Regions from separate parts of the Pseudomonas citronellolis genome, predicted to be linked through region 2. Evidence: predicted binding sites of a transcription regulator. Region 2 holds the regulator's gene; each other region holds the start of a gene.
The links. Region 2 encodes FliA, which starts transcription of late flagellar genes. Its sites were predicted from a motif close to CTAAAGTTTNNNNNNNNNNNGCCGNTAA; they were not measured.
Positions count from the first base shown of each region.

Region 1: the regulator FliA is predicted to act here: its motif matches at 3,702-3,729, upstream of PcP3B5_RS26985 (methyl-accepting chemotaxis protein).
Region 3: the regulator FliA is predicted to act here: its motif matches at 1,191-1,218, upstream of motA (flagellar motor stator protein MotA).

Region 1 is NZ_CP014158.1:6,151,381-6,161,692, forward strand. It holds gene PcP3B5_RS26960 (DUF4136 domain-containing protein) at 1-416, shown strand, start outside; gene PcP3B5_RS26965 (GNAT family N-acetyltransferase) at 413-898, shown strand; gene PcP3B5_RS26970 (DsrE family protein) at 885-1,259, shown strand; gene PcP3B5_RS26975 (glycine cleavage system protein H) at 1,256-1,720, shown strand; gene PcP3B5_RS26980 (hypothetical protein) at 1,793-1,999, shown strand; gene PcP3B5_RS26985 (methyl-accepting chemotaxis protein) at 2,007-3,632, opposite strand; gene PcP3B5_RS26990 (M15 family metallopeptidase) at 3,824-4,498, shown strand; gene PcP3B5_RS31900 (hypothetical protein) at 4,670-4,846, shown strand; gene PcP3B5_RS26995 (GrpB family protein) at 4,911-5,507, shown strand; gene PcP3B5_RS31220 (excalibur calcium-binding domain-containing protein) at 5,639-5,968, shown strand; gene PcP3B5_RS27005 (hypothetical protein) at 6,094-6,390, opposite strand; gene PcP3B5_RS27010 (hypothetical protein) at 6,571-6,828, shown strand; tRNA gene PcP3B5_RS27015 (tRNA-Sec) at 6,863-6,958, opposite strand; gene selB (selenocysteine-specific translation elongation factor) at 7,041-8,966, opposite strand; gene selA (L-seryl-tRNA(Sec) selenium transferase) at 8,963-10,312, opposite strand, start outside.
Region 2 is NZ_CP014158.1:1,939,825-1,950,136, forward strand. It holds gene PcP3B5_RS08860 (YCF48-related protein) at 1-165, shown strand, start outside; gene PcP3B5_RS08865 (efflux RND transporter permease subunit) at 180-2,561, shown strand; gene flhA (flagellar biosynthesis protein FlhA) at 3,070-5,193, shown strand; gene flhF (flagellar biosynthesis GTPase FlhF) at 5,205-6,509, shown strand; gene fleN (flagellar synthesis regulator FleN) at 6,636-7,487, shown strand; gene fliA (RNA polymerase sigma factor FliA) at 7,484-8,227, shown strand; gene PcP3B5_RS08890 (chemotaxis response regulator CheY) at 8,452-8,826, shown strand; gene PcP3B5_RS08895 (protein phosphatase CheZ) at 8,846-9,634, shown strand; gene PcP3B5_RS08900 (chemotaxis protein CheA) at 9,665-10,312, shown strand, end outside.
Region 3 is NZ_CP014158.1:6,339,525-6,349,836, reverse strand. It holds gene PcP3B5_RS27780 (HDOD domain-containing protein) at 1-1,154, opposite strand, end outside; gene motA (flagellar motor stator protein MotA) at 1,277-2,128, shown strand; gene motB (flagellar motor protein MotB) at 2,132-3,193, shown strand; gene rsgA (small ribosomal subunit biogenesis GTPase RsgA) at 3,240-4,271, opposite strand; gene orn (oligoribonuclease) at 4,361-4,903, shown strand; partial or broken gene PcP3B5_RS31755 (tRNA epoxyqueuosine(34) reductase QueG) at 5,181-5,297, opposite strand; gene queG (tRNA epoxyqueuosine(34) reductase QueG) at 5,379-6,467, opposite strand; gene PcP3B5_RS27750 (bifunctional ADP-dependent NAD(P)H-hydrate dehydratase/NAD(P)H-hydrate epimerase) at 6,550-8,052, shown strand; gene tsaE (tRNA (adenosine(37)-N6)-threonylcarbamoyltransferase complex ATPase subunit type 1 TsaE) at 8,040-8,507, shown strand; gene amiB (N-acetylmuramoyl-L-alanine amidase AmiB) at 8,516-9,952, shown strand; gene mutL (DNA mismatch repair endonuclease MutL) at 9,949-10,312, shown strand, end outside.

The DNA of each region.
Region 1 (10,312 bases), 2.7 Mb from region 2:
ACGACCCGCGCATCAAGAGCGACCTCACCGAGCAGCGCATCCGCTCGGCGGTGGCCGACCAGCTCGACCAGCGCGGCCTGCGCCCGACCCAGGGCAGCGCCGCGCCCGACGTGACGGTGCGCGCCTACCTGATCGTCGACCAGCGCCAGGACCAGGTCACCACCTACACCGGCGGCTACTGGAACGGTTATTGGGGCGGCTACTGGGGCGGCCCGGCGATGGCCGAGTCGCGCACAGTGACCTACAAGGTCGCCACCATCCAGGTCGACCTGCTCGACGGCAAGGACGGCAAATTGGTGTGGCGCGGCAGCGGCGAGCAGATCATGCGCAGCAGCCCGCCGACCCCGGCCGAGCGTGAAGCGGCGATCCGCGAGACCGTGCAGAAGGTCCTCGCCCAGTACCCGCCGCGCGGATGAGCCTGCAGCATCGCCCCGTGGAAGCCGGCGACCTCGCCGAGGTGGCCGGCTTCGTGCGTAGCGCCGACGAACTCTTCTACGCCTACCCCAAGGCCCGCTGGCCGTTCGGCGTCGAACAGCTGGCCGCCGCCGTGGCCGAGCGCCGCGCCAGCACCCTGGCTCTGCTCGACGGCCGCGCCGCCGGCTTCGCCAACTTCTACCAGAGCCTGCCCGGCGAGTACTGCGCGCTGGGCAACATGATGGTCGCGCCCTGGGCCCGCGGGCACGGCGTGGCGCGCTACCTGATCGGCGTCATGGAAGACCTCGCCCGGCGCGACTACGCTGCACCGCTGATGAAAATCTCCTGCTTCAACGACAACGCCGGCGGCCTGCTGCTCTACGCCGGCCTGGGCTATCGCCCGGTGGGCATCGTCGAGCGCCAGGCGCCGGACGGCCGCCGCGTGGCCCTGGTGCAGATGGAGAAAGCCCTTGAACCGGCCTGATATCCAGCGCGTGCTGATCATCGTCAGCAGCGGCCCGAGCACCCCGGCGCGCTGCGCCGCGCCCTTCTACACCGCCACCCTGTTGGCCTGCATGGACGCCGAGGTGACGCTCTTCCTCAGCGGCGAAGGCGTGCAGCTGGCGCGCCAGGACGTGGTGGACAACCTCTACGCCGCCCCTGGCGGCGAACCGCTCAGCCACTTCATCCAGCAGGCCAAGGAAGCCGGCGCGCGCCTGCTGATGTGCCGCGCCCCCGGCGTGCCCATCGACGAAAGCGCGCTGATCGGCGAAATCGACGAAATCGCCAGCGGCGGCGAACTGGCGCGGATGATCCTCGAATACGACCGGGTGCTGACCCTGTGAAACTGCACGGCCTGGAGTTCCCCGACGACCTGCTCTACGCCCCGGACTACAACCTGTGGCTGCGCGAAGAAGCCGACGGCGCCGTGACCCTCGGCCTGAGCGCCTATGGCTGCGCGCTCTACGGGCAGATCTTCGCCTTCACCCCCAAGCGCGATGGCTGGCACATCGAGCGCGACCGCAGCTTCGGCGTAGTGGAATTCGCCAAGGCCGCCTCCTCGGCGCGCTGCCCGCTGGCCGGCACCCTGCTGGTGAGCAACGAGGAAGTGCAGCGCCGCCCAGGGCTGATCAACCTCGACTGCTACGGCGAAGGCTGGATGGTGCGCCTGCGCCCGGACGACTGGGCCTCCGCCAAGGCCGGCTTCGTCAGCGGCCAGGCGGCGCTGGAGGCCTTCGCCGAACGCATGCGCCTGGATGCCTTCGACCCCGAAGGCAACGACGTCCAGGCCCTGCGCCGCGACTGAGCTTAAGCCAGCCATAAGCTTCGCCGGCCTAGGCTGTGCGATCCGCAAGCTCCCCCACAGAAGGAGTCCACCATGCCCCGGCTTCCCGCGCTCGTCCTCGCCCTGCTCGCCCTCTCCGGCTGTGCCGGGCAGAGCAGCTACAACCTCGGCGCCATCGAGTCGCCGGTGAAGGAATCCTTCGGCCTCGACGACGTCGAACGGCAGCCCATGATGGGCGCGCAGTTCCAGCAACAGGGCGGCTTCTCGTCCCAGCAGCAGCGCCTGCTGATGGGCCAGTGAGGCAGTCCTAGTCCACCCGGAAGCCCGCCAGCTGCTGCTGTTGCTCGACCGCCAGGCGGGCCAGCTCCAGGCTCGCCGCGGCGCTCTGCTCGGCGTTCTCCACCACGCTCTGGATGCTGTCGTTGAGCTGGGTGATGTTCTGGCTGATCTCATGGGCCACCGCCGTCTGCTCCTCGGTGGCGGTGGAAATCTGCGCGTTGCCGTCGGCGATGCGGTCGATGGCATTGGCGATGTGCCGCAGCGCCTCGCCGGATTCGCGCGAATGCCGCACGCTGTCCCCGGCCCGCTCGCGGGACTCCTGCATCACGCCCACCGCCTGGCGCGCGCCGCTCTGCAGCGAATCGATCATGCCGCGGATCGACTCGGTGGCCTTCTGCGTGTTGCTCGCCAGGCTGCGCACCTCGTCGGCCACCACGGCGAACCCGCGCCCGGCCTCGCCGGCCCGCGCCGCCTCGATGGCGGCGTTGAGCGCCAGCAGGTTGGTCTGCTCGGCGATGCTCTGGATCACCCCCAGCACGCTGCCGATCTCGTCGCTCTGGCTGTGCAGGCGGTCGATCACCTCGGCGCTCTCCTGCACCGCCTGCGACAGACGCTCGATGGCGCCCAGGTTGGCCTCCACCAGCTCGGTGCCCTGGTGCGCCTCGCGGCGCACGTCCTCGGCCACCCGCGCCATGTCCAGGGCGTTCTCCGCCACCTGCTGCACCGCGGCGCTCATCTCGTGCACGGCGGTGGCGACCATGGCGGTCTGGTCGCCCTGGCCGTTGGCGGCATCGCTGACCTGGGCGCTGATGGCGCTCATCTCCTCCGACGCGCTGGCCAGCTGCACCGAGGCGCCGCCCAGGTGGCGGATCAGCCGCTGGAAGTGTTCGAGCATGGTGTTGAAGGCCTGGGCGGTCTGCGCCAGCTCGTCGCGGCCCACGGCCTCGGCGCGCAGGCTCAGGTCGGAATTGCGCTGCACCGTGGCGATGGTCCGGCCCAATTGTTCCAGCGGGCGGTTGATCGAGCGGCTGACCAGCAGGCTGAACAGCAGCATGCCGACCAGCACCACCACGGCGATGGCCACGAAGCTGGCCTTCATCGCCTGGTAACGCGCGGTGGAGGCCTGGCTCAGCCTTTCGCCCTCGCGGACCTGCAGCTGGGCCAGTTCCTCCAGCGCATCCCCCAGCGGGTCGAAGGCCGCATACAGGCGCCGGATGAAGCTGGCGTCGCTCTCGCCGCGCAGGCTGCCGTCGGTCTGTTCCTGCAGCGTGTCCACCAGCTTGTCCACCGCGGCCATGCGCGCGCGGATGCCGGCCACCATCTGCTGCTCGGCATCGGTCATCTTGCTGTCCTGCACCAGGCGCCAGGAGTCCGCGATGGTCTTGCGCGCCTCGCCGATGGCGCCGCGCAAGACGTCCACGTCGATCACCCCGGAGCGGTACTTGTGCAGCGCATCCACCATGTTCACCGCATAGGCGTTGGAGATCAGGTTGAGCCGGTTCACCGGGCGCATGCGGTCGTTGAACAGCTCGTCGAAATCATCGTTGAGCTGGTCGGCGTTGTACGCCGCCAGCGCCATCACCCCGGCCAGCACCAGCAGGGGCAGGAACGCCAGCGACAGCAGGCGGGTACGTACGCGGATCTGGTTGAGCATCGCATCTCTCCTGGGCTGCTCGAACTCGTGCGCGGACCGCACAACCGCGATCCGCTCGTCTCGGCGAATGGATCGGCCCGCCAGGGGGTAACTGGACCTGAGGATTAAGTAGGAAAAATCCCGCCATTTAGAGAGATGCGTCGCAGGAAAGGGCTGCTAGGGTGAAAGAAACCCCACGCCCGGGAGGCCGGATGCTCCGCCACGCCCTCGCCCTGCTCCTGCTGCTGGCCAGCCTCGGCGCCAACGCCGACCAGCCGGCGCAACCCGGCTTCGTCTACCTCGACCAGGTGCTGCAGCACGCCCATTACGAAGCGCGCTACTACAGCGGCGACAACTTCGTCGGCAGCCGCATCGACGGCTACGAAAGCCCACGGGTGATCCTCACGAAGGAAGCGGCCACGGCCCTGGCCGAAGTGGAGCGCGACGTCGCCCTCAGCGGCCTGCAACTGAAACTCTTCGACGGCTACCGCCCGCAACGCGCCGTGGCCCACTTCCAGCGCTGGGCCGCGGACCTGGCCGACACCCGCACCAAGGACCGCTACTACCCGCACCTGGACAAGGCGGCGCTGTTCCGCGACGGCTACATCGCCAGGAAATCCGCCCACTGCCGCGGCAGCACCGTGGACCTCACCCTGGTCGACGCCAGCACCGGCCAGGAACTGGACATGGGCAGCCACTTCGACTTCTTCGGCCCCATCTCCCACCACGGCACCAACCTGATCAGCGTGCAACAGACGCGCAACCGCGAAACCCTGCGCAGCGCCATGCAACGCCACGGCTTCGAACCCTACGCCAACGAGTGGTGGCACTACACGCTGAAGCAGGAGCCGTATCCCAACACCGCCTTCGACTTCCCCGTGAAATAGCCTGCCAGCTTTTCGTAGGAGCGAGGGGGACGCCTAGTTCTTGCTCGCGAACGTGTTATCCGCTGATTGCGGAGTTGAGGCGGTTCGCGAGCGAGCTCGCTCCTACAAGAGCATGGCCAACCCGCCCACCTCAGGAATAGGCTCAGCCCAAACCTGCAAACGGGAAGACCCATGAGCACCGTCGACGACCAGACCAACCCACACGCCAGCGATCAAAGGACGCAAGACCGCCATCGCTTGCGAAACCGCCTTCTGGCCGGCGCCGAATCCGCTCCCACAGAGCACGCCGATGCGGCCTTCTTCGAGCACCAGCGCAACCGAATCAAGGAACAGAGGAAGAAGCCCTAACAACGACGATGAACCTGCGCACCGGCCCGAACGTCGAACGACAGCCTCTCAGCCAGGACACCCCATGACCCAGCCCCCCACCTTCGACGGCCAACGCTGGAGCAACGCCGAAGCCGACCGCATCGAATTGGCCGAAGCCAACCCGGACTGGCCCCGGCGCTTCGCCGAGGAAGCCGACGCCATCGCCAGCGCCCTGGCCCTACCCGGCCTGAAGATCGAACACTTCGGCAGCACGGCGGTGCCCGGCCTGAAGGCCAAGCCGATCATCGACATCCTCCTGCTGCCCCCGCCCGACGCCGACTGGCAAAGCCTGGTCGCCCCGCTGGAAGCCCTCGGCTACCAATACTGGCGCGACAACCCTGCGCCGCAGCGGATGTTCTTCGTCAAGGGCATGCCACCCCGGGGCCAGGGCAGAACCCACCACGTCCACGTCATGAACCTGGCCGACGCCAACCGCCACCTGATCTTCCGCAACTGGTTGCGCAACCATCCACAGGACGCAGCCGAATACCAACGCCTCAAGGAACAACTGGCAGAACGCTTCCCCACCGACCGCGAGGCCTACACGCAAGGCAAGGACGAGCTGGTGGCCCGGATACTGGGCAAGGCCCTGCAAGAGGGCCGCGACTCAGGTGGATCGGTACAGGGAGCCAGGACGTAGGATGGGTTGAGCGCCAGCGATACCCATGCGGTCGATGATGGGTATCGCTGCGCTCAACGCCATCCTACGTGGTGCAATGCCTGCGGGTTCGCCACTAGAATCCGCCCATCCCCCAGGACTCGGTGAACCTCATGAAGAAATGGATTCTGCTGATCGCCCTCGCCCTGCTCGCCTGGCAGTACATGGACAACCCGTCCTGGCAGAACCATTTCTCCCGCTCAAAGCCAGCTCCGATGAGCGTCGCGGAAGATACCGACGAACCGACCACCGACCTGATGCCGCCGGCGGCAAACACCACACCCGCCAGCCCTGCTCTCAATGTCCGCTGCGATGGCCGCAAGTACTGCTCGCAAATGACCTCCTGCGCCGAGGCCAAGGCGTTTCTACGCAGTTGTCCGGGGATGAAGATGGATGGGGACGGGGATGGGATTCCCTGCGAGGAACAGTGGTGCAGGATGTAGCGTGATTGGGCCGGGCAACCAACGCCAGGCCGGGGCGTGAACCCACGCCGCCAATGATGGGTATCGCTGCGCTCAACGCCATCCTACGGGTGCGACAGCCAGACGTTCGTTCCCAGCCGGCTTCCTTACGAGTCGGATGAGTCCGCGCGCGCCCCAGGAGAGGAGCTTCGATCAGCCCCCTCCTCTTCATAGCCAGGGCTCGTCTGGCCAATCTCTGGCATTACCTCCCCCGTCAAAATCCACCAGCGAAACTGAGGAAATACCTTGGCGATGGCCAGGATTTCCTCTTCCTTGATCTCCCGGTTTTTCGAAGGGTTCTTCAGGTTGCTCCAGGTGTACCGGCTAATGCCTGTCATTTCCTCAAGCTTGGGGAGGCGTATGTCTGTCCACGAGAGAATGGTTATGACGCGCTCTTTGATCATAAGAAATTCATCTATATAAGCTATAGCCAAAATGACTCAAGCCAAATAAGATCAATTTCGACTAGAGCTAAATTGACTCGAGTTAAATCAAAACACCACCTTGCATAGTGCAGTAAAGGCTGAGCATGTGGAAGTACTCACAGCCTGGTCGCACTAGGCATCTCACGGATGAAATTCGCGATGATCAAATTCGACGCTTCTACTGCCATGGCTATGTTGGGCAAGACCATCGATGTGGACGTTCCCCTGCACGAGGCACCCTACCGGGAAAGCTACCGCGTGCGCATCGTAGGGGTAGCACTGACGCTGGAGGATGAACGCCCCTACTTCCTGGTCCGCGATCCAAAAGACCCACGACGTTTTCCGGAAGAGCTGTTATGGAGCGATATCCACAGCCTGCAGGTAATCGACGACAAGGCGACAGCCAGCGAAACCTGAAAGTTATCGCAGCAAAGACAGAAGTGGAGGGAAGTGGCGGAAGGCAGTGAGAGTCGAACTCACCCAGGAACGGCTGCCGTCCCCCACCGGGTTTGAAGCCCGGCCACGCCACCGGGCGTGATTGCCTTCCGTGTTGGCTTGCGCCTTTGCGCCAGAGAGTGGCGCTTGGATGTTGCCATCTTTGTGTCGACGCTGGCCACAGCCTGCGGTTGTCATATCTCCGAATTTTCCGTGGCCTGCAGCGCCAACGCCGAATCCTCCCGAACCCTCCGCTCATTGCCGAACCGCCGGGTAAAGCCGATGCGGTCGAAGTATTCCAGTAGCTGGATGCTGCGCTTGCGGCCTATGCCGATGCGGTCGCGGAAGGCGGCGGCGCGGATCAGGCCTTGTTCGGTGTGGAGTTGCAGGGCTTGTCGGGCCAGTTGGCGGAGGGTTTCGTCGGGGTAGAACAGGTCTTTCACCACTTGGTGCAGTTGGCCGAGGCGGGCGAGTTTGCGTAGCAGCAGGCGCATGGCGGCTTCGTCGACTTGCAGTTCGCGGGCCAGGTCGCGGGTCCACGGCGGGTCGTAGGCGCCGGCTTGCAGCAGGGGGCGGATGCGTTCGCGCAGGGCTTCGTCTTCGGCGCCCAGTTGCACGCGGTGGTCCGGCAGGTGCAGCCAGGGGCCGCTGCTTTCCACGGTCTGGCTGGCCAGGGTCTGTTCCAGCAGGGCGATGAAGATCGGGCGTTCCAGTTGCGCGAAGGCGTAGCGGCGCAGGCGGTCGCGGTCGGGGCCGAGTTCGTCGGGTTGTTCGACGTGGAAGCGGGCCAGGGCTTGCAGCAGTTGTTCGCCCAGGGCGTGCCAGCGTTCGGCGGTGAACAGGCGCGGGCCGCCACGGGTGGGGATTTCCAGCAGTTCGGCAGGCAGTCGCCAGCTTGCCCGGGGGCGGTTGAATTGGCGGGCCAGCAGTTTGGGGTCCAGGCCGTTGTCGGCGTGTTGCAGCAGCACCGGCAGGGCCTGTTCCAGGCCTTCGCCGCGCAGGGCCTGGAGTTGTGCCAGGCGTTCGGGGCTGCGGCGGTTGCGGGCCGGGGCGAAGGGGTCGAGCACGCGGCCGCCGCCGAGGGTGCGCTGGGCGGATTGGTCGCGCAGCACCAGGCGGTCGCCGTGCACGGTTTGCACGGGAGCGTTCAGCACGAGCTGCGCGAAGGCTCTTTCGCCCGGCGCCAGGCGTTCGTCTTCCAGCAGGGCGACGCGGCCGGTGACGTCCTGGGCGCCCAGGTGCACGTGCAGCGGCGTCCAGTGGGCCAGGGCGCGGGGTTCGCCGGGGAGCAGCTGCAGGTCGATGTCGATGCGGGTGGTGGGCGCGTGCAGTTCCGGCGTCAGCAGCCAGTCGCCGCGTTTCACCTGGTCCGGGCCCAGGCGTTCGCCGGCGATGTTGACCGCCACCCGCTGGCCGGCGTGGGCCTGTTCGGCGGCGCGGTTCTGGGCGTGCAGGCCGCGCACGCGCACCGGGCGGCCGGCGTTGCCGAGAAGGAGTTCGTCGCCCACCTTCACGCTGCCGGAGAAGGCCGTGCCGGTGACCACCAGGCCGGCGCCGCTGACGCTGAAGGCGCGGTCCACGGCCAGGCGGAAGCCGCCCTGGCTGGAGCGCTCATGGACCTCGCGGGCAGCCGTGGCCAGGGCCTGGCGCAGGGCGTCCACGCCCTCCCCCGTGACGCTGGAAACCGGGTAGACCGGCGCGCCGGCCAGCGGCCCCGCGGCCAGCAGGCTTTCCACTTCGGCGCGGGCCTCGGCCAGGCGCTGCGGGCTGACGCGGTCGGCCTTGCTCAGGGCCACCAGGGCCCGGGGGATGCCGAGCAGTTCGACGATGGCCAGGTGTTCGCGGGTCTGCGGCATCACGCCGTCGTCGGCGGCCACCACCAGCAGCACCAGGTCGATGCCGCTGGCGCCGGCCAGCATGTTGTGGACGAAGCGTTCGTGGCCGGGCACGTCGATGAAGCCGGTCAGCGCGCCGTCGCCGAGGTCGGCGTAGACGTAGCCCAGGTCGATGGTGATGCCGCGTTCGCGCTCGGCCGGGCGGCGGTCGCCTTCCACGCCGGTGAGGGCCCGCAGCAGGGCGGTCTTGCCGTGGTCGATGTGCCCGGCGGTGCCGACGATCAAGCCTCGCCCTCCGCCAGCAGCGGCAGTTGCGCGAGGAAGGCGGCCTCGTCGTCGAGCTGGCGCAGGTCGAGCCACAGGGTGTCGTCGTCGATGCGCCCGAGCACCGGGATCGGCAGGCTGCGCAGGCGTTCTTCCAGCTCGCGCAGGGCGCGGCCACGCAGGCGTTTGTTGCTTTGCGGGCGCAGGGCCAGGGCGGCGCTGGGCAGGCGTGCCACCGGCTGGGCGCCGCTGCCGATCATGCCCAGAGCGGCTTCCGCGCTCACCGCCCAGCCGGCGCCCAGTTGCGCGGCGAGCAGCGGCGCCAGGCGCGCGGCCTGGGCCTGGATGTCGGCCTGCGGGCGGCTGAGCAGGCGCAGGGTGGTGAGGCGTTCGGCCAGGCGGTCGGGGTCGCGGTACAGGCCGAGCACGGCTTCCAGAGCGGCGAGGGTCAGCTTGTCCACGCGCAGGGCGCGCTTGAGCGGGTTCTTCTTGATCCGCCCGATCAGTTCCCTGCTGCCGAGGATGAGCCCGGCCTGGGGGCCGCCGAGGAGTTTGTCGCCGCTGAAGGTGACGATGTCGGCGCCGTCCTTCAGGGCTTCCTGCACGGTCGGTTCCTTGGGCAGGCCCCAGCGCGTCAGGTCCACCAGGGTGCCGCTGCCCAGGTCTTCCAGCAGCGGCAGGCCGTGGGCGTGGGCGATGCCGGCGAGGTCGCCGGTGGCGACGCTGGCGGTGAAGCCCTGCACGCTGTAGTTGCTGGTGTGCACGCGCATGAGCAGGCCCGAGCGCGGGCCGATGGCGGCTTCGTAGTCCTTGGCGTGGGTGCGGTTGGTGGTGCCGACCTCGACCAGTTTCACCCCGGCGCGGGCCATGATGTCGGGGATGCGGAAGGCGCCGCCGATCTCGATCAGTTCGCCGCGGGAGATGATGCCTTCCTTGCGCGCGCCCAGGCTGTTGAGCGCCAGCAGCACGGCGGCGGCATTGTTGTTGACCACGGTGACCGCCTCGGCGCCGGTCAATTCGCGGATCAGCCCGGTGATGAGGTCGTCGCGGTCGCCGCGCTTGCCGCTGGCCAGGTCGAATTCCAGGTTCAGCGGGTAGCGCGCGGCCATTATGATGGCTTCGATGGCTTCGTCCGGCAGCAGGGCGCGGCCGAGGTTGGTGTGCAGCACGGTGCCGGTGAGGTTGAACACCCGGCGCACGCGGCTGGCGTGGTGCGCGGCCAGGCGTTCGCCGGCGCGGCCGGCGAGCACCGCTTCGCTCAGTTCCACGGCGGCGAGCTGGCCGTGGCGGGCCGGCTCGCGCAGTTCGTCGAGCAGGTCGCGCAGGGTGCCGAGCAGGGCTTCGCGGCCGTAGCGCTGTTGCAGGGG
Region 2 (10,312 bases):
CTGGTGAGCAAGGACGACGGGCGCACCTTCAACATCTTCAACCGGCCCGACCGCCTGGCGCTGGCCGGGGTCGGCGCGGCCGGCGACGGCAACCTGGTCCTGGTCGGCCAGGGCGGCATCCACCTGGCTTCGGCGACCGGCGCCGAGCTGACAGAACAACAATGAGCCGGGGAAGCCCTATGAACGCAGTCAACTCGCATCACCAGGACAAGGCGACCCTGCTCGAACGCCTGATCTTCAACAACCGTCCGATCGTTATCATCCTCTGCCTGCTGGCGACCCTGTTCCTCGCCTTCCAGGCGACCCAGGTGCGGCCGTCCACCAGCTTCGAGAAGATGATCCCGCTCAAGCACCCGTTCATCCAGAACATGCTGAGCCACATCAACGACCTCTCCAACCTTGGCAACACCGTGCGCATCTCGGTGGAAGCGGTGAACGGCGACATCTTCACCAAGGAATACATGGACACCCTGCGGCAGATCCATGACGAGGTGTTCTACATCCCCGGCGTCGACCGCTCCGGCCTGAAGTCGCTGTGGAGCCCCAGCGTACGCTGGACCGAGGTGACGGAAGAGGGCTTCGCCGGCGGCGAGGTCATCCCGCAGACCTACGACGGTTCGGCCAAGGCCCTGGACAAGCTGCGCGACAACGTCCTCAAGTCCGGCCAGATCGGCCGCCTGGTGGCCAACAACTTCAAGTCCAGCATCGTCGACGTGCCGCTGCTGGAGGTCTACCCCGACGCCCAGGACCAGAGCAAGCTGCTGAAGCTGGACTACCGCCAGTTCTCCCATGAGCTGGAAGAGAAGATCCGCGACAAGTACCAGGCGCAGAACCCCAACGTGAAGATCCACATCGTCGGCTTCGCCAAGAAGGTCGGCGACCTGATCGACGGCCTGGTCATGGTGGTGGGCTTCTTCGGCATCTGCTTCGTCATCACCCTGGTGCTGCTGCTGTGGTTCACCAAGTGCGTGCGCTCCACCATCGCCGTGCTCTCCACCACCCTGGTGGCGGTGATCTGGCAGCTCGGCCTGCTGCACACCATCGGCTTCGGGCTGGACCCGTACTCGATGCTGGTGCCCTTCCTGATCTTCGCCATCGGCATTTCCCACGGGGTGCAGAAGATCAACGGCATCGCCCTGCAGTCCAGTGACGCGGAAACCCCGCTGCTGGCCGCGCGGCGCACCTTCCGCCAACTGTTCCTGCCCGGCATGATCGCCATCCTCGCCGACGCCGTGGGCTTCATCACCCTGCTGGTGATCGATATCGGGGTGATCCGCGAACTGGCCATCGGCGCCTCCATCGGCGTGGCGGTGATCGTCTTCACCAACCTGATCCTGCTGCCGGTGGCGATCTCCTACATCGGCATCAGCAAGCGCGCCGTGGAGCGCAGCAAGAAGGACGCCGTGCGCGAGCACCCGTTCTGGCGCCTGCTGTCCAACTTCGCCAGCGCCAAGGTGGCGCCCATCTCCATCCTGATCGCCCTGGTGATGTTCGCCGGCGGCCTCTGGCAGGGCCACCATCTGAAGATCGGCGACCTCGACCAGGGCGCGCCGGAACTGCGCCCGGACTCGCGCTACAACCAGGACAACGACTTCATCATCCGCAACTACTCCACCAGCTCCGACGTGCTGGTGGTGATGGTCGAGTCGGCGGCCGAGGGCTGCTCCAGCCACCAGACGCTGCAGGCCATCGACGAGCTGTCGTGGAAGCTGGAGAACACCGAGGGCGTGCAGTCGGCCATCTCCCTGGTCACCGTGTCCAAGCAGGTGATCAAGGGCATGAACGAGGGCAACCTGAAGTGGGAAACCCTGTCGCGCAACAAGGACGTGCTGAACAACTCCATCAGCCGCGCCGACGGCCTGTACAACAGCGCCTGCTCGCTGGCGCCGCTGCTGGTATTCCTCAACGACCACAAGGCCGAGACCCTCGACCGCGCCGTGCACGCCGTGCAGGAGTTCGCCAAGGACCACGAGAAGGATGACCTGAAGTTCAAGCTCGCCGCGGGCAACGCCGGCATCGAGGCGGCCACCAACGAGGTGATCAAGCAGTCCGAGCTGATCATCCTGGTGCTGGTGTACATCTGCGTGGCGGTCATGTGCATGATCACCTTCCGCTCCTTCACCGCGACCCTCTGCATCGTCCTGCCGCTGATCCTCACCTCGGTGCTGGGCAACGCGCTGATGGCCACCCTCGGCATCGGCGTGAAGGTGGCGACGCTGCCGGTGATCGCGCTGGGCGTGGGCATCGGGGTGGACTACGGGATTTATATCTACACCCGCCTGGAGACCTTCCTGCGCCAGGGCCTGTCGCTGCAGGAGGCCTACTACGAGACGCTGAAGTCCACCGGCAAGGCCGTGCTGTTCACCGGCCTGTGCCTGGCCATCGGCGTGGCCACCTGGATCTTCTCGGCGATCAAGTTCCAGGCCGACATGGGCCTGATGCTGACCTTCATGCTGCTGTGGAACATGTTCGGCGCGCTCTGGCTGCTGCCGGCCCTGGCCCGCTTCCTGATCAACCCGGAGAAGGTCCGGGCGAAGAAGGCCTCGATCCTGGTCCACTGATCCTGGCGTGACCCAGAAAACCGCGGCTCCGGCCGCGGTTTTTTTGCTTGCCGGGGCGACGGCGGGCGGAGCCGCGGACGGGAAATATCCGGACGTGTAGGAGCGGGCCCTGCCCGCGAATCGCGCGCAGGGCGCGCTCCTACAAGGAAGCGCTGCTGAGGTGCTTTTCGTAGGCGCGAGCTTGCTCGCGAACGGGGTTTGCAGGGGACTTTAGGTGCTGGGCTTTAGAGCGCCCTCTCCCCAACCCTCTCCCGCAAGCGGGAGAGGGGGCTGTCCTGAGCGGCCGGAAAATCCGCAGCCATCCTGATACTCCTGGCTACGTCGCCACTCCCAGCGTAGGGCGAATAACCGTTCGCGGTTATCCGCCGTTGGCCTTGGCCGCCCCCCGGCTTCGTCGGAAATCCGCGCCACACCTGGCTCCGGCAAAGTTGGAACACTTCCTGCAAATACCCTGTCGGCGCCACTTTCGGCGTCAAAAATTCGTTGTAGCAGGGTAGGGGAGTTCGGGGTGGATCGTACGCAATTGATCGGAACAGTGCGCAGCAACCTGGCCGGCCTGGGCCGTGGCAACCTGGGCGTGCCGCTGCTGCTGCTGGCGATGCTGGGCATGATGACCCTGCCGATCCCGCCGTTCCTGCTGGACGTGCTCTTCACCTTCAACATCGCCCTGTCCATCGTCGTCCTGCTGGTCTGCGTGTACGCCCTGCGCCCGCTGGACTTCGCCGTGTTCCCGACCATCCTGCTGGTCGCCACCCTGCTGCGCCTGGCGCTGAACGTCGCCTCCACCCGCGTGGTGCTGCTCCACGGCCACGATGGCCACGCCGCCGCCGGCAAGGTGATCCAGGCCTTCGGCGAAGTGGTGATTGGTGGCAACTACGTGGTCGGCATCGTGGTCTTCGCCATCCTCATGATCATCAACTTCGTGGTGGTCACCAAGGGCGCCGGGCGGATCTCCGAGGTGAGCGCGCGTTTCACCCTCGACGCCATGCCCGGCAAGCAGATGGCCATCGACGCCGACCTCAACGCCGGCCTCATCGAGCAGGCCGAGGCCAAGAAGCGCCGCGCCGAGGTGGCCCAGGAAGCCGACTTCTACGGCTCCATGGACGGTGCCTCGAAATTCGTCCGCGGCGACGCCGTCGCCGGCCTGCTGATCCTCTTCATCAACCTGATCGGCGGCGTCGCCATCGGCGTGATCCAGCACTCCATGTCGTTCGGCGACGCCGGCAAGGTCTACGCCCTGCTGACCATCGGCGACGGCCTGGTGGCGCAGCTGCCGTCGCTGCTGCTGTCCACCGCCGCGGCGATCATGGTGACCCGCGTGTCTTCCTCCGAGGACATGGGCCAGCAGGTCAACCGGCAGATGTTCGCCTCGCCCAAGGCGCTGGCCATCTCCGCCGCCATCCTCATCGCCATGGGCCTGGTCCCGGGCATGCCGCACGTGTCCTTCATCGGCCTCGGCGCCGTAGCCGCCGGCGGCGCCTGGATGATCGTCCAGCGCCAGCGCAAGGCGGCCCAGGCCGAGGTCCAGGAAGCCCAGCGCCAGCAGGAGCTGCTGCCGGCCCAGCGCAGCCAGGAAACCAAGGAGCTGGGCTGGGACGACGTCACCCCGGTGGACATGGTCGGCCTGGAGGTCGGCTACCGGCTGATCCCGCTGGTGGACCGCAACCAGGGCGGCCAGCTGCTGGCGCGGATCAAGGGCGTGCGCAAGAAGCTGTCCCAGGACATGGGCTTCCTGATGCCCTCGGTGCACATCCGCGACAACCTCGACCTGCTGCCCAACGCCTATCGTTTGACGCTCATGGGCGTCAGCGTGGCGGAAGCGGAGATCTACCCGGACCGCGAGCTGGCGATCAACCCCGGCCAGGTGTTCGGCACCCTCAACGGCATCGCCGGCAAGGACCCGGCCTTCGGCCTGGAAGCGGTGTGGATCGAGCCCGGCCAGCGCGACCAGGCGCAATCCCTGGGCTACACCGTGGTGGACGCCAGCACCGTGGTCGCCACCCACCTCAACCAGGTGCTGCACAAGCACGCCCACGAGCTGCTCGGCCACGAGGAAGTCCAGCAACTGCTGCAACTGCTGGCCAAGACCTCGCCGAAGCTGGCGGAAGAACTGGTTCCGGGGCTGATTTCCCTGTCCACCCTGCTCAAGGTCCTGCAGAACCTGCTGCAGGAGCAGGTGCCGGTGCGCGACATCCGCACCATTGCCGAGGCCATCGCCAACGTTGCCGCCAAGAGTCAAGATCCCGCCGCCATGGTGGCAGCGGTACGCGTGGCGCTGAGCCGCGCAATCGTCCAAGGCATTGTGGGACTAGAGCCGGAGCTGCCCGTGATCACCCTGGAGCCCAGGTTGGAACAGATCTTGCTGAACAGTATGCAGAAGGCCGGGCAAGGTTCGGAAGACGGCATTCTGCTGGAGCCGGGCATGGCGGAAAAACTGCAACGCTCGCTGGTCGAGACCGCGCAGCGCCAGGAAATGCTCGGCAAGCCGGCGATCCTGCTGGTGGCCGGGCCGATCCGCGCGATGATGTCGCGTTTCGCGCGGATGGCGGTGCCGAGCATGAGCGTGCTGGCCTACCAGGAAATTCCGGATAACAAGCAAGTCACCATCGTCGCCACCGTTGGACAGAACTGAAGGACAGCGCCATGCAGGTTAAACGCTTCTTCGCCGCCGATATGCGTCAGGCCATGAAACTGGTCCGTGACGAGCTGGGCGCGGATGCCGCCATCATCGGCAACCGCCGGGTCGCCGGCGGTGTCGAGCTGACCGCGGCGCTGGACTATCAACCGCCGGCAGCGGCCAGCAAGCCGAACCCGGCGCTGGAGGCCGAGCTGCGCCAGACCCAGGCGCGCATCGCCCAGGCCCGCGCCGAGCTGGACAGCCCGGTGCGCGCCGCCGCCACCGCGCGCAAGGACCGTCAATTGTACGGCGCCGAGCCGGCCAGGCGCCCGAGCCTGGCCGAGGCCATGGCCGCCCCGGCGCCCGCCGCCGCGCCGGCCGCCGTCAGCCAGCAGGCGCTGGACGCCATGCGCTTCGAACTCAACGGCCTGCGCGAGCTGCTCGAAGTGCAGCTGGGCTCCATCGCCTGGAGCCAGCTGCAGCACCGGCGCCCGAAGCAGGCCGGCCTGTGGCGCCGCCTGCAGCGCATGGGCCTGCCGGCGGACCTGAGCCGCCAGCTGCTCGAACGCGTGGCCTCCATCGCCGAGCCCAAGCAGGCCTGGCGCATGCTCCTGGCCCACCTGGCGCGCGCCATCCGCACCCCCGACGAAGACCTGCTGGAGCAGGGCGGGGTGATCGCCCTGGTCGGCCCGGCCGGCATGGGCAAGACCACCACCCTGGCCAAGCTGGCGGCGCGCTACGTCCTCAAGTACGGTGCGCACAACCTGGCGCTGGTCAGCATGGACAGCTTCCGCCTGGGCGCCCAGGAGCAGATCAAGTCCCTGGGCCGCATCCTCAACGTGCCGGTGACCCTGGTCGACCCCGGCCAGTCGCTGCTGCAGGCCATGGCGCCGCTGGCGGGCAAGCGCCTGGTGCTGATCGACACCGCCGGCCTGCCGGCCAGCGACCCGGCGCTGCGCATGCAGCTGGAAGCCCTGGCGGCGCAGAGCCTGAACGTGAAGAATTACCTGGTGCTGGCCGCGACCAGCCAGAGCCAGGTGCTCAAGGCCGCCTTGCACGCCTATCGCAGCTGCGGCCTGGCCGGCTGCATACTGACCAAGCTGGACGAGGCGGGCAGCCTGGGCGAGGCCCTGGCGCTGGCGATAGCACAACGCTTGCCGGTTGCCTATCTGGCGGACGGGCCGCGAATTCCGGATGATCTGCAGGTGGCGCGCGCGCACCAGCTGGTCAGCCGCGCGGTCAGCCTGCAGGCTCCGGAGGAGCCGTGCGAAGACACCATGGCCGGCATGTTCGCCGGCCTCTACCAGCAGCCGGCGCGACACGTCGGCTGACGGATTCCAGGGGCGCCCCCGCACGCGGGGCGCCAGGCGGATACGGATGCTCGAGCAGATCCGTAAGCGCTGGTGGCGGGAGAGCACCGCGACCGGCAGACCCAGGCGCCAGACGCGCCGGGGACGATGAAGAGACAAGGTAAGACTATGGGTATGCATCCCGTTCAGGTAATCGCGGTCACCGGTGGCAAGGGTGGCGTCGGCAAGACCAACGTCTCGGTGAACCTGGCGATGGCGCTGGCCGACCTCGGCCGCCGCGTCATGCTGCTGGACGCCGACCTCGGCCTGGCCAACGTCGACGTGCTGCTGGGGCTTTCGCCCAAGCGCACCCTGGCCGACGTCATCGAAGGCGAATGCGACCTGCGTGACGTGATCCTCCAGGGCCCCGGCGGCATCCGCATCGTCCCGGCGGCCTCGGGCACGCAGAGCATGGTGCAGCTCTCGCCCATGCAGCACGCCGGGCTGATCCAGGCCTTCAGCGACATCAGCGAGAACATCGACGTGCTGCTGGTGGACACTGCCGCCGGCATCGGCGATTCGGTGGTCAGCTTCGTCCGCGCGGCCCAGGAAGTGCTGCTGGTCGTCTGCGACGAACCGACCTCGATCACCGATGCCTATGCGCTGATCAAGCTGCTCAACCGCGACTATGGCATGACGCGCTTCCGCGTGCTGGCGAACATGGCACACAGCCCGCAGGAAGGGCGCAACCTGTTCGCCAAGCTGACCAAGGTCACCGACCGCTTCCTCGACGTGGCGCTGCAGTACGTCGGCGCCATCCCCTACGACGAGTCGGTGCGCAAGGCCGTGCAGAAGCAGCGCTCGGTCTATGAAGCCTTCCCGCGCAGCAAGGCCTCGCTGGCCTTCCGCGCCATCGCCCAGAAAGTCGACAGCTGGCCGCTGCCGGCCAACCCGCGCGGGCACCTGGAGTTCTTCGTCGAACGCCTGGTGCAGCATCCCACCACGGGTTCGACCGTATGATGAGCGGCTCCGGAGCGCTTATGTACAGCAAGACGCAGGCGCGCAATGCCCAGGAAGAGCTGATCCAGCGCTATGCGCCGCTGGTCAAGCGGATCGCCTACCACCTGCTGGGCCGGCTGCCGGCCAGCGTGCAGGTGGAAGACCTGATGCAGGCCGGAATGATCGGCCTGCTCGAAGCGGCGAAGAAGTACGACCAGGGCAAGGGCGCCAGCTTCGAGACGTATGCCGGCATCCGCATCCGCGGGGCCATGCTCGACGAGGTGCGCAAGGGCGACTGGGCGCCGCGTTCGGTGCACCGCAACACCCGCATGGTGAGTGACGCCATCCGCACCATCGAGGCGCGGACCGGACGCGATGCTAAAGATCAGGAGGTCGCTGCCGAACTCAATATGAGTCTCGACGATTACTACGCGATCCTGAGCGACACCCAGGGCAGCCGCCTGTACAGCTTCGACGACCTGCTGCAGGAAGGCGCCCAGGGCCCGGCGGAAGACACCACGCACCTGGACAACGAGCCCTCCCACGGCCTGGAGGACGAGCGTTTCCAGCAGGCGCTGGCCGACGCCATCACCAAGCTGCCCGAACGCGAGCGCCTGGTGCTGGCGCTGTACTACGACGAGGAGCTCAACCTCAAGGAAATCGGCGAGGTGCTGGGGGTCAGCGAGTCGCGCGTCAGCCAGTTGCACAGCCAGTGCGCCGCGCGCCTGCGGGCCCGGCTTTCGGAGTGGCGGGCGCACTGAGCGACCGGTGGGCGCAAGGAAGTAACGGATTTTTCCGGCGGGGCGTATAGAATCCCGTCGGTTCGACACTGCTGGCCCTTTGCTATGAGGGCGGCGAAAAGGGCGGGGCACCCCGCCACCGACAAGCAACACGGCAGGCGCCGCCAAGGCGCCCGCCCAAGGGTATTCAAGGCGCGCCCGCCACGGCGCGCCGGGACTGGACGGAGGCAGGTTTGGACAAGAACATGAAAATTCTCATCGTGGACGACTTTTCCACGATGAGGCGCATCATCAAGAACCTCCTGCGTGACCTGGGGTTCACCAACACCGCGGAAGCCGATGACGGCACCACCGCGCTGCCCATGCTGCACAGCGGCAACTTCGACTTCCTCGTCACCGACTGGAACATGCCCGGCATGACCGGCATCGACCTGTTGCGCGCGGTACGCGCCGACGAGCGCCTGAAGCACCTGCCGGTGCTGATGGTCACCGCCGAGGCCAAGCGCGACCAGATCATCGAAGCGGCCCAGGCCGGGGTCAACGGCTACGTGGTCAAGCCTTTCACCGCCCAGGTGCTGAAAGAGAAGATCGAGAAGATATTCGAGCGGGTCGGCGGCTGAAGCCGACCAAGAGGGCGTCATGGATCTCGTCAACGAATCCAAGGGGGGCGACTTCGAGTCGACCCTGAAGAAACACGCGCGCGAATTGGTCGAGAGCCTGGAGCGCGGCGAAGTGCAGCAGGCCGTGCAGCTCATCCAGGAGCTCAACGAAGCCCGCGACCGCGGCCTCTACCAGGAGGTCGGCAAGCTCACCCGCGAGCTGCACAACGCCATCGTCAATTTCCAGATCGACCCGCGCTCGCGCCACGCCGAGGAAATGTCGCAGATCGCCGACGCCACCGACCGCCTGTCCTACGTGGTGCAGATGACCGAGAAAGCGGCCAACCGCACCATGGACCTGGTGGAAGAGTGCACGCCGCTGGTCGGCCACATCGAGGGCGAGGCCAAGGAGCTGCAGGAACAGTGGTCGCGCTTCATGCGCCGCGAGCTGGGCCCGGAGGCCTTCCGCGAGCTGGCCAAGCGCGTCGAGGCCTTCCTCTACAGCAGCGCCCAGGACAGCCGCAAGCTCTCCGCGCACCTGAACGACATCCTCCTGGCGCAGGACTTCCAGGACCTCACCGGGCAGGTGATCAAGCGCGTCACCAAGCTGGTCACCGAGGTGGAGAGCAACCTGGTCAAGCTGGTCTGGATGGCTGGGCAGGTGGATCGCTACGCCGGCATCGAGCACGACCACGAGGGCCTGCGCACGGCGGTGGAAAAAGAAAGATCGTCCAAGGGTGAAGGTCCGCAGGTTGCTGCCGATAAGAGAGTGGACGTCGTATCCGGTCAGGACGATGTCGATGACCTGTTGTCCAGCCTTGGTTTTTGAGGTGTGTGAACACACCGTGGGGAGCACCGAATGAGCTTCGACGCCGATGATGAGATCCTCCAGGACTTTCTGGTGGAGGCCGGCGAGATTCTCGAGCAACTGTCCGAGCAACTCGTCGAGCTGGAAAGCCGGCCCGACGACATGGACCTGCTCAATGCCATCTTCCGTGGTTTCCACACCGTCAAGGGCGGCGCCGGCTTCCTCCAGCTGAACGCCCTGGTGGAGTGCTGCCACATCGCGGAGAACGTCTTCGACATCCTGCGCAAGGGCGAGCGCCGCGTCACCTCCGAGCTGATGGACGTGGTCCTGCAGGCGCTGGACACGGTCAACGTCATGTTCGCCCAGGTCCGCGACCAGGAAGAGCCGACCCCGGCCACCCCGGAGCTGCTCGCCGCGCTGGCGCGCCTGGCCGAGCCGGGCGACGATGACGCCGTCGAAGCCGCGCCCCAGGAACAGGAAGAAGCCGCCGCGCCGCAGCCCGCCGCCGAACCGGCCGCCTATGGCGACATCACCGACGCCGAGTTCGAGCAGCTGCTCGACGCCCTGCAGCCGAGCAGCCAGGCCGCGCCGGCCGAACAGCCGCCGCAGGCTGAAGCGCCACAGGCCGAGGCTGCCGGCGCCGGCGACGAGATCACCGACGACGAATTCGAAGCCCTGCTCGACCAGTTGCATGGCAAG
Region 3 (10,312 bases), 2.6 Mb from region 2:
CAGGCGTGCAGGGCTTCGCTGGCGCATTCCAGCAGCGGCACCAGGTTGCCGAACGGGCTGGGCGTGCGCAGCAGCTCGGCGCACAGCCGGCGCCATTGCTCGGGGTTGCCGGCGGCAGGGGCGGGCGCGTTCGTCGCCGTGGGCTCGGACGTGGGCGCGTGGCGCGGCAGCCAGCGTTGGCTGTCCCAGGGCCAGAGCAGCGCCTGGGCCGGATGCCAGTAGCGGGCGTCGGCGTCCTTGCGGGCGCTTTCCACGGCCAGGGCGTGGACCTGTTGCTGCAGCGCCTCCAGTGGCTCCTGCAGGTAGAGCGCGGTGAGCCGCTGCCAGCGCAGCATGTGCGGCCCGCCCCAGGACTGGTGCGCGGCCATCGCCAGGCTGTTGGCCAGGAGGATGGTGTTGGCCGGGCGCGTCAGCCAGCGCGCCAGCTCGGGGTCGGCGTCCAGGCGCTGCTGCTGGGCCAGCGGCTCGCTTTCGGCGTGGGCCAGGTGCAGGGCGCGGACCAGCAGTTCGTGGTCCTCGCCGAGCAGGCGCAGGCCCTGGCCGATCCACTCCGGCAGGCGCCAGCGCTCGGCCAGGGCCGCGCACAGCGGCAGCAGGCGCATGCCCAGCAGCTCCTGCTCCACCTCGGCGCTGGCGCGGCCTTCGCCGAGCACCTGCTGCTGCCATTCTTCGAGCAGGTCCGGGCGCGCCGTGGCCAGGGCCCAGACCGGCGCCAGGATGAACAGGCTGCCCCAGTGGATTTCCTGCCACAGGCGCGCCAGGCGACTGGCGAACAGGCCGCTGGCCTGTTGCATGGCGTGGCGGCTGATCAGCAGCATCTGCCCCAGGGCCGGCGGCATCTGCGCGGCGGGCACGCTGGGCAGGCCTTCCAGCAGGGCCGCGGCGCGCGCCAGGCCGAGGCGGCTGAGCGCCACTTCCAGGCTTTCCGCCGGGTTGTCCCGGGCCATGCGCGCGCGGTTGGCCTCGCGCAGGATGGCCAGGGCCAGGGTCGGGCTGTCCTGCAGCAGGTCGACGATGTCGCGCAGGGACCGGCGGTTGTCCGCCAGGGCGCGGCGCACGCGCTCGTGCTGTTCGGCGGGTACCGGCAGCGGCAACTCCTCCAGCAACTGGAGCCAGGAGGCGAGGCGCTGCGGGTCGGGTGTCTGGATGGGCATGCTGGGGCCGCCGAACTGGTTTTTACAATTTGCAGCCTATAGTCTTGCGCGGTTTCTCCGATAACAAGAGGGTGGCGCATATTGGCGCTCCCGTCCCGTCCACCGTTCCAGTCGACTCTTCAATGGCAAAAATCATCGGCATCATTGTCCTGCTGGGCAGCGTCCTCGGCGGCTACCTGCTCTCCGGCGGCAAGATCATGGCCATCGTGCAGCCCTTCGAAGTGCTGATCATCGGCGGTGCCGCGCTGGGCGCCTTCCTCCAGGCGAACCCCGGCAGCACCTTCATGACGGTGCTGAAGAAGGCGCCGAAGATGTTCAGCAACCGCTTCACCCACGTCTTCTACCTGGAAGTGCTGGGGATGCTCTACGAAATCCTCAACAAGAGCCGCCGCGAAGGCATGATGGCCATCGAGGCCGATCTCGAGGAACCCGCTTCCAGCCCCATCTTCAGCAAGTACCCGGCGGTGCTGAAGGACGAGCGCATGACCGCCTACATCTGCGACTACCTGCGCATCATGTCTTCCGGCAACATGGCGCCCCACGAGCTGGAAGGCCTGTTCGACATGGAGCTGGGCAGCCTCAAGGAAGACCTGGAGCACCCGTCCCACGCCGTGACCCGCGTCGCCGACGCGCTGCCCGGCTTCGGTATCGTCGCCGCGGTGCTCGGCATCGTGATCACCATGGCCCTGCTCGGCCAGGGCAGCCAGGCGGAGATCGGCCACCACGTCGCCGCGGCGCTGGTCGGCACCTTCCTCGGTATCCTCGCCGCCTACGGCTTCGTCGGTCCGCTGTCCAACGCCCTGGAGCACGACGCCAAGGAAGAGCTGAACCTCTACGAGGCGATCAAGGCCTGCCTGGTGGCCTCGGCCTCGGGCATGCCGCCGTCGCTGGCGGTGGAGTTCGGCCGCAAGGTGCTGCTGCCGGCGCACCGTCCGAGCTTCTCCGAGCTCGAGCAGGCGGTGCGCGGGCGCTAAGCGATGGATAACAACCAGCCGATCATCGTCAAGCGCGTCAAGCGCTACGCCGCCGGTCACCACGGCGGCTCCTGGAAGATCGCCTTCGCCGACTTCGCCACGGCGATGATGGCGTTCTTCCTGGTGTTGTGGCTGCTGTCCTCGGCCACCCCCGAGCAGAAGAAGGCGATTTCCGGCTACTTCCAGGACCCCATTGGCTTCACCGAGAGCGCCAGCCCCTACGTGATCGACCTCGGCGGCACGCCGACGCCGGCCCCGGACAAGACCCTCAACCCGCAGATCCAGGCGCAGCCGGAGGCGGACGAGACGCGCATCAGCCCGGAGTCGGAGAAGGAGGTCAACCCCGCCGAAGCCGAGCGCCAGGCCGAGCAGATCGAGCACGAGCGCCTGGAGCTGCTGCTCCAGGAATTGCAGAACAAGGTCGACGAGAACCCCACGCTGCGCCGCTTCAAGGAGCAGATCCTGTTCGAGATCACCCGCGACGGCCTGCGCATCCAGATCGTCGACGCCGAGAACCGGCCGATGTTCGACCTGGGCAGCGCGCGCCTGCAGCCGTACTTCGAGGACATCCTGCTGGCCATGGCCGAGACCATCAAGCAGGTGCCGAACAAGATCAGCATCAGCGGCCACACCGACGCCAAGCCCTACGCCGGCGACGAGTTCGGCAACTGGGAGCTGTCGGCCAACCGCGCCAACGCCGCGCGCCGCGCCCTGGTGGCCGGCGGCTATCCGGAAGGGCAGATCGCCCGGGTGGTGGGCTACGCCTCGTCGCAGCTGTTCGACCGCAAGAACCCGCTGAACCCGGTGAACCGGCGCATCGACATCATCGTCCTGACCAAGCGCGCGCAACGCGCCATCGAGGGCCAGGACGGCACCGCCGAGGAGCCGGCGGCCAGCCAGCCGGCCACTTCTCCTGCCGGGGCGGCAACGCCAGCCGGGGCCGCGCCGACGCCGCCCCAGGGCGCCACGCCCGCGTCCCAGCCGCTGCCCGCCGAACAGGTGCGCGAGAAGCTCAACCTGTTCGATGACGGCAAGCTGAAGCTGGACGAGCTGAAGAAGCAGTGAAGGCGGGCCTGGCGCTCCGACAAAGTTGTCGGAGCGCGGGCGCTGATCAGTAATCCGTTTCCGGCAGGCTGGCGAGAATGTGCCGATAACTGGCCATGCGCTGCGGGCTGATGCGGCCTTCCTCCAGCGCCTTGAGCAGCGCGCAGCCGGGCTCGCGGTCGTGCTTGCAGTCGCGGAAGCGGCAGTGCCCGAGCAGGTCGCGGAACTCGATGAAGCCGGCCTCGACGTCGTCGCGGGTGACGTGCCCCAGGCCGAATTCGCGGATGCCGGGGGAGTCGATCAGGTCGCCGCCGGCGGGGAAGTGGAACAGCCGCGCCGTGGTGGTGGTGTGGGTGCCCTTGCCGGTGATCTCCGAGAGGTCGCCGACGCGGGTGTCCACCCCCGGCAGCAGGGCGTTGACCAGCGACGACTTGCCCACCCCGGACTGGCCGACGAACACGCTGACGTGATCGTTCAGCGCCGCGCGCAGGGCGTCCATGGCCAGGCCGTTGAAAGCCGAGACCTCCAGCAGCGGGTAGCCCAGGTCGCGGTAGGTGCCCAGCAGGGCGTCGATCTGCCCGGCGTTCTGCTCGTCGATCAGGTCGGCCTTGTTCAGCAGCAGCAGCGGCTGGATGCCGGCGTGCTCGGCGGCGATCAGGTAGCGGTCGATCAGGTTGGCGTGGGGTTCCGGGCGCGGGGCGAAGACGATGACGATGCGGTCGACATTGGCCGCCACCGGCTTGAGCAGGCCGCGCATGTCCGGGCGGCACAGCTCGGAGGTGCGCGGCAGCTGCGCGACTATCACGCCGATGCCCTGGTTGCCCGGGCGCCAGACCACGCGGTCGCCGGTCACCAGTGGCGGCAGGTTGGCGCGCAGGTGGCAGCGCAGCACCTCGCCGGCGTGCTCGCCCTCCAGCGCCTCGACTTCCACCTGGACGCCGAAGTGGGCGATCACCAGGCCGTTCTGCTCCGGCCCCAGGTCGCCGCCTTCCAGCTCTTCCAGGGCCCGCGACTCGCGCTTGGCGGCACGCGCGGCGCGCTCTTCCTGGATCTTTTCGATGCGCCAGCTCTGCCGGCGGGTGAGATGACGCTTGGCCATAGGGAACCCGAGTGAAAAATCGCCGGCGAGTTTAGCATGCCCCGGCGCGCTTCCCGCTAAACTAGGGGGCTTGAGCCGAGGAGCGCAGCATGCAGAACCCACAGAACCTGATCTGGATCGACCTGGAGATGACCGGCCTGGACCCGGACCGGGACGTGATCATCGAAATGGCCACCATCGTCACCGACAGCGAGCTGAACATTCTCGCGGAAGGCCCGGTGATCGCCGTACACCAGAGCGAGGAGACCCTCGCCGGCATGGACGAGTGGAACACCCGCCAGCACGGCCAGTCGGGCCTGACCCAGCGCGTGCGCGAAAGCACCATCGACGCCGCCCAGGCCGAGGCCATGACCCTGGCCTTCCTGGAAAAGTGGGTGCCCAAGCGCGCCTCGCCGATCTGCGGCAACAGCATCTGCCAGGACCGCCGCTTCCTCTATAGGTACATGCCGAAGCTGGAGGCCTGGTTCCACTACCGCAACCTGGATGTCTCCACCCTCAAGGAACTGGCGGCGCGCTGGGCCCCGCAGGTGCGGGATGGCTTCAAGAAGGGCAATACCCACCTGGCGCTGGACGACATCCGCGAATCCATCGCCGAGCTGCGCTATTACCGCGAGACCTTCATCAAGGTCTGAGTCGCTGGTTTTTCGTAGGAGCGAGCTTGCTCGCGAACGGGGTTTCCAGGTGGCTGAGGTGTGTCGGCTTGGCTCCGCTCCCTCTCCCTAACCCTCTCCCTGAAGGGAGAGGGGACCGTTCGGAGTGCTTGGATGCTCTGGAGTTAGCCGGCAACTCCGATGGTTTCCAGCTGAAACCATTCCTTCTTTCGGCACGGACAAGCCCCCTCTCCCTTCAGGGAGAGGGCTGGGGAGAGGGGCTCTTCAGGACGCGCTCCGAACCCAGCCAGCAGAACCCCTACCGTCCCACCCCATGCCGCCGCAGCGCCCACTCGATGTGCTCGCGCACCAACTCCGACGGAAACTCCCGCCGCGCCTTCAGCGCCTCTATCACTGGAGTGCTCGAAGGTGCATTTGAAGTGCTTTTCGTAGGATGGGTTGAGCTTGCGATACCCATGCGGTCATGGCGATGGGTATCGCTTCGCTCAACGCCATCCTACGGGGCATTGCCGGAAGGTGTAGGGGCGATCCCATGCCGCCGCAGCGCCCACTCGACGTGCTCGCGCACCAACTCCGACGGAAACTCCCGCCGCGCCTTCAACGCCTCTATCACCGGAATGCTCGACGGCGCATTGCCCAGCCCCACCGCCAGGTTGCGCAGCCACCTTTCATAGCTCGCGCGGCGTAGCGGCGAGCCTTCAGTGCGGCTGAGGAACTCGTCCTCGCTCCACAGGAACAGCTCGGCCAACTCGGCATTGTCCAGCCCGTGGCGCGGCTGGAAGTCGCCCTGTTCGCTGGGCCGGGCGAAGCGGTTCCAGGGGCAGACGATCTGGCAGTCGTCGCAGCCGAATACCCGGTTGCCCATGGGCGCGCGCAGCTCCTCGGGGATCGGGCCCTTCAGCTCGATGGTCAGGTAGGAGATGCAGCGCCGCGCGTCCAGCACGTAGGGGCCGACGAAGGCGTTGGTCGGGCAGATGTCCAGGCAGGCGCTGCAGCGCCCGCAGTGCTCGCTGCCGTGGGGCTCGTCCAGGGGCAGCGGCAGGTCGGTGAAGAGTTCGCCGAGGAAGAAGTAGCTGCCGGCCTTGCGGTTGAGCAGCAGGGTGTTCTTGCCGATCCAGCCGAGCCCGGCCTGCTCGCCGATGGCCTTCTCCAGCACCGGCGCGCTGTCGACGAAGGCGCGGTAGCCGAAGGGGCCGACCTCCTGCTGGATGCGCTCGGCCAGCTGCTGCAGGCGCTTGCGCACCAGCTTGTGGTAGTCGCGGCCCAGGGCGTAGCGCGATACGTAGGCCTTCTCCGGCTCGGCCAGGCGCTGCGCCATGCGCGTGTCGCCGGGCAGGTAGTCCATGCGCAGCGAGACCACCCGCAGGGTGCCGGGCACCAGCTCGTCCGGGCGCCAGCGCTTGCTGCCGTGGGCGCCCATGTAGTCCATCTCGCCGTGGTAGCCGGCGGCCAGCCAGCGTTGCAGGTGCTCGCCGTGGCTGGCCAGGTCCAGGCCGCCGATGCCGACCTGCTGGAAGCCCAGCTCGCGGCCCCAGGCCTTGATGCGCTCGGCGATGGCGCTGTAATCGGGTGTGGAATCGTGCATGCGGGGGCGGGAAAGCGGGACCGGGGTAGGTATAATTCTGCCAGACCGCGCCGACCGGCGCCCGATTCCCCGCGGAAACCCGATGAATTCGCACCCTCACGACAGTCTGCCGACCGCGCTGTACAGCGCCCGGCAGGTGCGCGACCTCGACGCGCGCCTGATCGCCGCCGGCACACCCGGCTTCGAACTCATGCAGCGCGCCGCCCACGCCGCCTGGCGCGCCCTGCGCCGGCGCTGGCCGGACGCCGGGCGCCTGACGGTGCTGGCCGGGCACGGCAACAACGCCGGCGACGGCTATCTGGTCGCCGCCCTGGCCCAGCGCGCCGGCTGGAACGTGCGCGTGCTGGCGGTGGGCGACACCGCGCGGCTGGCCGGCGATGCCGCATCCGCCCACGCCGAGGCCCTGGCCGCCGGCGTGACCATCCTGCCCTGGCACGAACACGCCGAACTGCATGGCGTGCTGGTGGATGCGCTGCTCGGCACCGGCCTCGGTGGCGCGGTGCGCGACCCGTACGCGGCGGCCATCGCACGGATCAACGCCAGCGGCCTGCCGGTCCTGGCCATCGACATCCCCTCCGGCCTCAGCGCCGATACCGGCCAGGTGCTGGGCTGCGCGGTGCGCGCCGACCTGACGGTGACCTTCATCGGCCTCAAGTTCGGCCTGTTCACCGGCGAAGGCCCGGACCAGTGCGGCGAGCTGGTCTTCGACGACCTGGCCGCCGACCCCGCGCAACTGCCCGAGGAGGCCCAGGCCACGCGCCTGGCGCCCCGCAGCCTGGCACAGCTGGCGCCGCGGCCGAAGGCGGCGCACAAGGGCCTGTTCGGCCACCTGCTGCTGATCGGCGGCGACCACGGCATGGGCGGCGCCACCCTGCTGGCCGGCGAAGCGGCCCTGCGCAGCGGCGCCGGCCTGGTCTCGGTCGCCACCCGCGCCGCCCACGTGCCGGCGGCGCTGGCGCGCTGCCCGGAACTGATGACCCGTGGTCTGTCCTCGTCCGCCGAGGTGCTGCGCGCCGCCGAGCGCGCCAGCGTGCTGGTGGTCGGCCCCGGCATCGGCCGCAACGCCTGGGGCCGCTGCCTGACCAGCGCCGCGGCGAGCCTGGGCCTGCCCCAGGTGTGGGACGCCGATGCGCTCAACCTGCTGGCCGAGGGCCAGGTGCAGCGCCCGTCGGGCAGCCTGGTGATCACCCCGCATCCCGCCGAGGCGGCGCGCCTGCTGGGCCGCTCCACCGCCGAGGTGCAGGCCGACCGGGCCGCCGCCGCGCGCGAACTGGCCAGCCGCTACCAGGCGGTGGCCGTGCTCAAGGGCGTCGGCAGCCTGGTCGCTGCGCCGGACGGCCGCCTGGCGCTGTGCTCCCATGGTCATCCGGCCATGGCCACCGCCGGCCTGGGGGACGTGCTGTCCGGGATAGTCGGTGCGTTGCTGGCGCAGAAACTGGAACCCTTCGATGCCGCCTGCCTGGCCGTCTGGCTGCACGCCCGCGCCGGCGAAATGCTCGGCGCGCAGGGGCGGGGGCTCGCGGCCAGCGACCTGATCCCTGCCGTTCGTCAGTTGCTCGAGGAGTTCGCCCCATGCCTGAACTGAAGCTGTTCGCCGACGGCGAGGAAGCCATGTACGCGCTGGGCGCGAGGATCGCCCGGGCCACCGGCGGGCGCGGGGTGATCTACCTGCACGGCGACCTCGGCGCCGGCAAGACCACGCTCTCGCGCGGCATTCTGCGCGGCCTGGGCCATGCCGGGGCGGTGAAGAGCCCGACCTTCACCCTGGTCGAGCCCTACGAGCTGGGCGAGGTGCGCGCCTTCCATTTCGATCTGTACCGCCTGGCCGACCCCGAGGAACTGGAATATCTGGGCATCCGCGATTACTTCGAAGGCGACGCCCTGTGCCTGATCGAGTGGGCCGAAAGGGGCGCGGGCATTTTGCCAAAGGCCGACCTGGACATTACCATTACCCCGCAAGCGGGCGGCCGCATGCTGCGCCTGGAACCGCACGGAGTGCGGGGCGAAGCCTGGTGCGCCGTCCTGGCTACGGGAGCATGAGAAAAAACATGGGTTGGGGGTTGCGCCTTCGGGCGCTGTTGGCCGGGTTGTTCATCCTGCTGGCGCTGGGCGCCGGCGAGGTTCTTGCCGCCGCGCAAATCACGCAGATCAAGAGCGTGCGCCTGTGGCGCGCACCGGACAACACGCGCCTGGTGTTCGACCTGTCCGGCCCGGTGCAGCACAGCCTGTTCACCCTCAGCGCGCCGAACCGCATCGTCATCGACCTCAATGGCGCGCAACTGAGCACCGCGCTGAACCAGCTCAAGCTGAAGAACACCCCGATCACCTCGGTGCGCTCGGCGCAGCGTTCGCCCACCGACCTGCGCCTGGTGCTGGACCTCTCGGCCCAGGTGACGCCCAAGAGTTTCGTCCTGCCGCCCAACCAGCAGTACGGCAACCGCCTGGTGGTGGACCTCTACGACCAGGGCGCGGACATCACCCCCGACGTGCCCGCCACGCCCACGCCTAACCAGCCGGCCACCCCGGTGACGCCGACGCAGCCGGTGGCCAAGGCGCCGGTGCCGGCCGGCGGCAAGCGCGACATCATCATCGCCATCGACGCCGGCCACGGCGGCGAGGACCCGGGCGCCTCCGGCCCGAACGGCCTGCACGAGAAGAACATCACCCTGTCGATCGCCCGCGAGTTGCAGCGGCAGATCAACCAGATGAAGGGCTTCCGCGCCGAGCTGACGCGTACCGGCGACTACTTCATCCCGCTGCGCGGGCGCACCGCCATCGCGCGCAAGAAGGGCGCCGACCTGTTCGTCTCCATCCACGCCGACGCCGCGCCCAGCCGCAGTGCCTTCGGCGCCTCGGTGTTCGCCCTCTCCGACCGCGGCGCCACCTCCGAGACCGCGCGCTGGCTGGCCGACAGCGAAAACCGTTCCGACCTGATCGGCGGCGACGGCAGCGTCAGCCTCGACGACAAGGACCACATGCTCGCCGGCGTGCTGCTCGACCTGTCGATGACCGCCACCATGTCCTCCAGCCTGGACGTCGGGCACAAGGTGCTGACCAACGTCGGCCGCGTCACCTCGCTGCACAAGAACCGCGTCGAGCAGGCCGGCTTCATGGTGCTGAAGTCGCCGGACATCCCGTCGATCCTGGTGGAGACCGGCTTCATCTCCAACCCCGGCGAGTCGCGGAAGCTCAACAGCGCCTCGCACCAGCAGGCCCTGGCCCGCTCCATCGCCGCCGGCGTGCGCCAGTACTTCGTGCAGACGCCGCCGCCGGGCACCTACATCGCCTCGCTGCGCGACGGCGGGCAGATTTCCAGCGGGCCGCGCCAGCATGTGGTGCGCGCCGGCGAGAGCCTGTCGATGATCGCCGCGCGCTACGACGTGAGCATGGCCACCCTGCGCAGCACCAACAACCTGAAGACCGATAGCGTGCGCATCGGCCAGGTGCTGAACATCCCCGCGACCTCCCTGGCGGCGCAGCAATGAACGATTCACGCCGCATCCAGCTGCTCAGCCCGCGGCTGGCCAACCAGATCGCCGCCGGCGAGGTGGTCGAGCGCCCGGCCTCGGTGATCAAGGAACTGCTGGAGAACTGCCTGGACGCCGGCGCCCGGCGCATCGACGTCGAGGTGGAACAGGGCGGCATCAAGCTGCTGCGGGTACGCGACGACGGCGGCGGCATTCCTGCCGACGACCTGCCGCTGGCCCTGGCGCGCCACGCCACCAGCAAGATCCGCGAGCTGGAAGACCTCGAGGCGGTGATGAGCCTGGGCTTCCGCGGCGAGGCCCTGGCCTCGATCAGCTCGGTGTCGCGGCTGACCATGACCTCGCGCACCGCCGACGCCG